2 regions of the Sanguibacter massiliensis genome follow, and region 1 is predicted to be linked to the other one. Evidence: riboswitches for the same ligand, from Rfam matches in the RefSeq annotation. Region 1 holds a riboswitch; the other holds the start of a gene.
The links. A riboswitch is a leader RNA that binds a small molecule or an ion and turns the genes downstream of it on or off. The one in region 1 is predicted to bind cyclic di-AMP.
Positions count from the first base shown of each region.

Region 2: it holds a riboswitch for cyclic di-AMP, as region 1 does, so the genes downstream of both, C1729_RS12270 (C40 family peptidase) here and C1729_RS10635 (C40 family peptidase) in region 1, are expected to answer to the same signal.

Region 1 covers NZ_LT964979.1:2,290,826-2,294,223, reverse strand. Annotated here, with positions in the region: gene C1729_RS10645 (exodeoxyribonuclease III) at 1-449, shown strand, start outside; gene C1729_RS10640 (hypothetical protein) at 446-1,246, shown strand; cyclic di-AMP (ydaO/yuaA leader) riboswitch at 1,492-1,643, shown strand; gene C1729_RS10635 (C40 family peptidase) at 1,645-2,511, shown strand; gene clpB (ATP-dependent chaperone ClpB) at 3,001-3,398, opposite strand, start outside.
Region 2 covers NZ_LT964979.1:2,648,999-2,652,396, reverse strand. Annotated here, with positions in the region: gene C1729_RS12275 (universal stress protein) at 1-515, opposite strand, end outside; gene C1729_RS12270 (C40 family peptidase) at 681-1,457, opposite strand; cyclic di-AMP (ydaO/yuaA leader) riboswitch at 1,460-1,610, opposite strand; gene C1729_RS12265 (iron-dependent transcriptional repressor DtxR) at 1,842-2,540, opposite strand; gene serC (phosphoserine transaminase) at 2,746-3,398, shown strand, end outside.

The DNA.
Region 1 (3,398 bases):
CGCTCGACAACCCCCACTACGCGTACAAGCTCACGTGGCTCGCGCGTCTGCGCGAGCTCGCCGGCACGTGGGCGGACGCCGGGGACAAGGTTGCACTCGTCGGCGACTGGAACGTCGTGCCGCTCGACTCGGACGTGTGGGACGTCGCCGCGTTCGAAGGCCAGACGCACGTCTCGGAGCCGGAGCGCGAGGCGTTCCGTGCGTTCGCGGAGGCCGGGTACACGGAGGTCTCGCGGCAGTTCCTGCCCGACGAGCACCGCTACACCTACTGGGACTACCAGCAGCTGCGTTTCCCCCGCAACGAGGGCATGCGCATCGACTTCGCGTACACCTCGCCTGCGCTCACGCCGCTCGTCACGGACGTGCGCATCGACCGCGACGAGCGCCGCGGCAAGGGCGCGTCGGACCACGTGCCCGTCATCGTCGACATCGACGCGTCGGCGCTGTGAGCGCGTCCGTCCCGCCGCCGGCGGAGCCCGGCCCGGGTTCCGAGGGCTCCCCGGCGCCGCTCTTCGCCTCGCCCGACGGTCCGGCGCCCGCCGCGCCCGACCCGTGGTCGCTCCCGGTGCCGGCCGCGCCGCCGCCTGTCGTGCCCGAGTCCGAGCGGCTCGTCGGCTACGCGCCGCAGACCCACCTCGCCGACGGGTGGGACCCGCGCGCGCTCGGCACGCTCGCGCTGCCCGCGGCCCGAGCCCCCCGCGAGAGGCTCGCGGTCCCCGCGTTCGTCCTCGCGTGGGTGCTCGCCCCGGTCGGGGCCGTCCTCGGTGTCGTCGCGGCGGTCCGTGCGCGACGCACGCGTCGCCGTGGCATCGGCCTCGCGGTCGCGGCCGTCGTCGTCGGGCTCACCGTGAGCGTCGTCGTACCGACCGTCGTGCTGCCGTCGTCAGGGGCGTGGGCGCGCGCCGTGGGCGCGACCGCGCCCCTCGGCGACGTCACGCTTCCCACGGGCGCGTACGCACGGCAGCTCCGGGACGGGCACTGCCTCGGGTCGCTGCCCGACGGGAACGTCCGGCGCGTGACGGTCGTGCCGTGCGACGGCCCGCACGCGGCGACGGTCGTCGCGGTCGTGCCGTTGCGCGGCAGCACGTGGCCGGGCGACGACGAGGTGCTGCGCGTGGTCGAGACCCGGTGCCGCGTCACGGCGCCGTCGGGCACGGACGTTGTCGCGCTCACGCCGACGGCTGCAGGGTGGCGCGCGGGCGACCGCAGCGGCTTGTGCCTCGCAAGAGCCGCCACCGGCACGTGAAGAGAGCGTGAAGGCGTGTGACGGGGAGCACGCACCCCACAGTCCGACGCCACGACCGCTGACCTGCACCGCCACCCCAGCAACCGCACGAAACCGGACCGGAAGACGATGTGAAGGGCGTGCGCAACGTCGTGACCTGCCCGTGACACCACGCAGAACCGCAACCTAGCGTCGTTGACGCCCGCCACCACTCTCCCGGTGCGCGGGTGCCGTCCCGGACGCCGAGCGCTGCCGCCGGGAACGGCTCATCCTCATCCCACGGCAGCGACGGGGGACCCACCTTCGGCCGAGCACCATCCGGCCTCGGGGTGAAGCCGCCGGACGTCACAGCGTCCAGCGGCCGGGCAGAACCTCAGCCCGAACCCGACAGCTCACCTCGCAGGCGTCGAGAGGTTCACATGTCTGTCCGTCCGACGGACGTCATGCACGAGACCGCGCCCACCGCCGGCTCGTCGACGTCCACGCCCGCACGCCCCCGCAAGGCCCGCCGCACCGCCGCGACCCTCGTCGCCGCACTCGGGCTCGGCCTCGTCCCCGCCGTCGGCACCGCCACGGCCCACGCCGCACCGGCAATGACCGGCACCACCAGCACGAGCCCTGTCGCGGCCAAGGCCACCACCACGGCCCGCACGTCCCTCACCGTCAAGCGGTCGACCGCGACGACGTACGAGGGTCGCCAGGGCGCCGGCCTGTCCATCCGGCTCCGCAACGCCGACGAGCCCGTCGACGGCCGCGTGAAGATCTACGACGGCCGCAAGCTCCTCCGGACGCTCACCGCGTCCGACCGCAACGACGACGGCCGCCTCACCCTCAGCTACCGCCTGCCGAAGAAGCTCAAGGTCGGCAAGCACACGATCACCCTGAAGTTCCTTCCCGCCTCGTCGACCGACGCGTCAACCGCCAAGCGCACGACGAAGGTCCGCGTCCGCTCCGAGGGCGACCTCGTCGTCCGCACCGCGAAGCGCTACGTCGGCACCCCGTACCGCCTCGGCGGCACGACCCCGCGCGGCTTCGACTGCTCCGGCTTCACGAGCTACGTCTACAAGAAGGCCGGCGTCGCCAAGCTTCCCCGGGCATCCTCCGCCCAACGCGGGTCGGGCAAGGTCGTCTCCCGCAAGAACGCCCGCCCCGGCGACCTCATCTGGACCCCGGGCCACGTCGCGATCTACATCGGGAACGGCAAGCAGATCGATGCTCCGCGACCGGGCAAGAGCATCAAGGTGCGGTCGATCTGGCAGTCGAACCCCACGTTCCTCCGCGTCTGACCCACCACAAGCCGCGCGTGCGCCCACCTTCCCCCGGGTGGGCGCACGCGTGTCCGTCACACGGCCCTAGGTGGGACCCACTGGGACGAAGACATCCCTTCGCAGGTCACGGACGTGAAGACATGGTGAGTAGTTCCTCCAAGCAGCAGGGCCTGGGCGGTGCGTTCTTCTGGTCGCTCGACGGTGACACGAAGGACGGCGAGCTCATCTCGGCGCTCTCCAACGGTCTCAAGTGGTCGAGACCCACTGACAGGTACGGACCGCCGGCGCTCCCCGGCCCGGCGGCCCGTACCCATCACGTCGAAGCCCCCGTCCTCCGTCAGCAGGGAGGGCGGGGGCTTCGACGTTTCACTCCGACTCGTAGGGTCCCAGCACCGTTCGATGGTGCTACAGACCTACAAGTCGAACCCCTAAGACGACTCGTAGGTGCTGAGCACCATCGAATGGTGCTCAGCACCTACGAGTCGCGCCTGACGCTCGGGGTGGGCGTCAGGACGTGCGGACCGTGAGGCCTGCCGCGTCGTCCGCGCGGTCGACCGTCACCGTGTCGCCGTCCGCGACCTCGCCCGCGAGGACGAGTCGCGCGAGTCGGTCACCGATCTCCCGCTGGACGAGCCGGCGCAGCGGCCGCGCCCCGTATGCCGGGTCGAAGCCCTCGAGCGCGAGCCACTCCCGGGCCGAGTCCGTCACCTCGAGGCCCAGGCGCCGCTCCGTGAGCCGGTCGGCGAGCGCCCGCACCTGGAGGTCAACGATCCGCCCGAGCTCGTCGACGCTCAGCGGGTCGAAGACCACGACGTCGTCGAGCCGGTTGAGGAACTCCGGCTTGAAGTGAGCGCGCACGGCCGCCATAACGGCCTCGTGCTTCGCTTCGTCGGAGACTGTCGGGT
Region 2 (3,398 bases), 360 kb from region 1:
GGGAAGAGGGGGCGCTGGTCGACGGGGTCGAGCCCGGCGTTCGAGGCGACGGAGCTGATGGCGGTGCGCTCGCCGTCCGCCCCAAGGTAGGGGACGACGACCGTCGGGCAGTGGCTGTGGGCGGGCAGCGCGGAGGAGACTGTGCCGAGGAGGCGGCCGGCAAAGCCGCCGTGGCCGCGGGTGCCGACGACGACGAGGCGGTGCTCCTTGGAGAGGTCGACGAGCGCTCCTGCGGGGTCGCCGGTCGTCACGGTCGCGGTGACGGCGACGCCGTGCGCGGCGGCCCGGGTCTTGGCCTCCTCGAGGACGCTGCGTGCGCCGTCGAGGATCGCGGTGTCGTCGAGCGCTGCGTAGCCGCCGTCGAGCGACGCGGCGGTGAACGAGGGAAGTGAGTACGCGCAGACGACGTGGAGCGGCCAGCCGAGCTTCTTTGCCTCCGCTGCGGCCCAGTCGAGCGCGTGGAGGCTCGGGGCGGAGCCGTCAACTCCCACGAGGACTACGTCACGGTGCGGCACGGGATGCCTCCTTCTTGAGGTGACGGCGCGAGCGGACCACGTCGTCCTTCCTTCGACTTTACTCGTCCTGGACCTGTTCTTGCACACCGCGCGGGGGCGGTCCGGTCCGTGGACGCCGACGGCCCGGCACCCTCGGGAGGGGCCGGGCCGTCGGGACGGGCTGTGTCAGCTGACGCGGATGAAGACCGGGTTGCTCTGCCAGATCTTGCGGAACTGGATCGTCTTGCCGGGGCGCGGGGCGTCGATCTGGGAGTTTCCGCCTGCGTAGATCGCGATGTGGCCGGGCGTCCAGATGAGGTCGCCGGGGCGGGCGTCGGCACGCGAGATGACCTTGCCGGCGTAGCGCTGGGCGCTCGACGAGCGCGGGAGGTTGATCCCGAGCTGCGCGTAGACGTACGAGGTGAAGCCCGAGCAGTCGAAGCCGCGGGGCGTCGTACCGCCGTAGACGTAGGGGACGCCGACGTAGCGCGAGGCGATCTCGAGGACCTTGGAGCCCGAGACGCTCTGCGGGATCGGGTTGTTCTCGACCTTCGGAGCGGGGGCCTCGGCGCGCTCGGCGGAGCGCGACGCGGGGGTGACGGTGCGCTGCGCGGGCGCAGGTGCGGGCGTCGCACGAACCTCGGGCGCCGGCGTCACCTTGACGACCGCGACGTCCTTGATGTCCTCGGCCCAGGAACCGTCGGAGACGGTGACGGCCGGGGCTGCGGCGAGCTGTGCGCGGGCCTCCGACGTGAGCGCAGACACATCGGCGGAGCCGAGCGCGACGGCATCGGAGCCGACTGCGGCGTTGGCGGGGGCCACGGCCATCGAGACGAGAAGTCCGGAGGAGGCTGCGACGACGGCTGTCCGCCGTCCGATGCCCTCTCCTGCGACGTCGACGATGACCTGGCCGAGGGGGCGGCGCGCGGCGCGGTGGCGCCCACGGGTGCTGCTCAGGGTCACTGCTGGCCTCTCTCCAACGCCTGCGAAGTTAGCTGTCGGGTTCGGGCTGAAGAGTGCCCGGCCGGTCCGACCACGGTCGTACCGGCTTCACCCCGGGCTCCGTGTCTCCACGGAACCAGGTGGTTCCCCCGCCTCTGCCAGCGGTTCATCATGGTTCGCGACCGGTGGCAGAGCTCGGCGTTCCGGTCGCGGTCCCGTCCGGAGAACCGGTCGGGCAGATCGAAGGTACCTCACCCACCCGCGCCATGTCACGCGGAGGTCACGATCTCTTCCGCCGTGTCGAACAGGGCCGTGGCGCGACATGGACGAGGGGCGCCGCACCACCGGTGCGACGCCCCTCGTCAGAGCCGTTCGAGGCCCCTGGGAGGAGCCGGTCGGAGGCCCTCAGGCCTCGACGAAGACGTGCCGGAAGACCTCGACGGGAAGGTCGACGCCGCCCGCGTCCGCGGACGAGACCTCGAGCCTGTCGGCCTGCCGCCTCACGGAGACCGTCGCGCCGGGAGTCACGCCGGCCGCGGAGAGCCGCGCGAGGAGCTCGATGTCCGTCTGGAGCGGCTCGCCGAGGCGCGCGACGGTCACCTCGCGCGGCGCGCTCTCCTCGAGCGACTCGTGGACCGTCTGGAGGGAGACGACGCCGTCGAGGAACTCGCCGCCGGCCGCGGCCGCGCCGAGCTCGCCGAGCCCGGGGATGGGGTTGCCGTACGGAGAGACGGTGGGCTGGCCGAGGAGGTCGATGAGTCGACGCTCGACGCGGTCGCTCATGACGTGCTCCCAGCGGCACGCCTCGTCGTGGACGAACTCCCAGTCGAGGCCGATGACGTCGGTGAGGAGGCGCTCGGCGAGACGGTGCTTGCGCATGACGCGTGTCGCCTTGGCGAACCCTTCCGTCGTGAGCTCGAGGTGCCGGTCCCCGGAGACGACGACGAGGCCGTCGCGCTCCATGCGGGCCACGGTCTGCGAGACCGTCGGGCCGGAATGTCCGAGCCGCTCGGCGATGCGGGCGCGAAGGGGGACGATCCCCTCCTCGACGAGCTCGTAGATGGTCCGCAGATACATCTCGGTGGTGTCGATGAGGTCGCTCACGGCGCCCAGCCTCCCTGTGTCGTCGGTCGCGGCCCAGTCTAGGCCGTCCGTCCCAGGCCCGGGCCCCGTCCGTCCCCGACCGGACCCGTCTCTGAGCGCCTGTGCACACGGATCGTGTGCACCGCCGCGAAGAGAGGGGACGGCTGAGGGGTCGGGGAGCGGACGCTTCCGACGGGGCCGACGTCGGGCGCGTACGCTCGCCTGCGTGAGCGAGAACTCCCCGATCGTCATCCCTGCCGACCTGCTGCCTCTCGACGGGCGCTTCGGCTCAGGCCCCTCGAAGGTGCGCCCCGCGCAGGTCGAGGCGCTCGCTGCGGCGGGCGCGCACCTGCTCGGGACGTCGCACCGGCAGGCGCCCGTCAAGGACGTCGTCCACCGCGTCCGGACGGGCCTCACCGATCTCTTCTCGCTGCCCGACGGCTACGAGGTCGTCCTCGGCAACGGCGGAGCGACCGCGTTCTGGGACGTCGCGACGTTCTCGCTCGTCGACGACCGCGCGTCGCACGCGTCGTTCGGCGAGTTCTCGGCGAAGTTCGCCGCGGCGACGTCGAAGGCGCCGTTCCTCGCAGACTCGCTCGTGCGGACGTCGGCGCCGGGCACGGTGTGCCTGCCCGAGGTGCGGGAGGACGTCGACCTCTACGCGTGGCCGCACAACGAGACGTCGACGGGGGCGATGGCGCCCGTCGTCCGGCCCGAGGGCACCGACGGCGCGCTCGTCGCGATCGACGCGACGAGCGGCGCGGGCGGGCTCGCGCTCGACGCGTCGCAGGCCGACGTCTACTACTTCGCGCCCCAGAAGGTCTTCGCGTCCGACGGCGGGCTGTGGCTCGCGACCCTCTCCCCCGCGGCCGTCGAGCG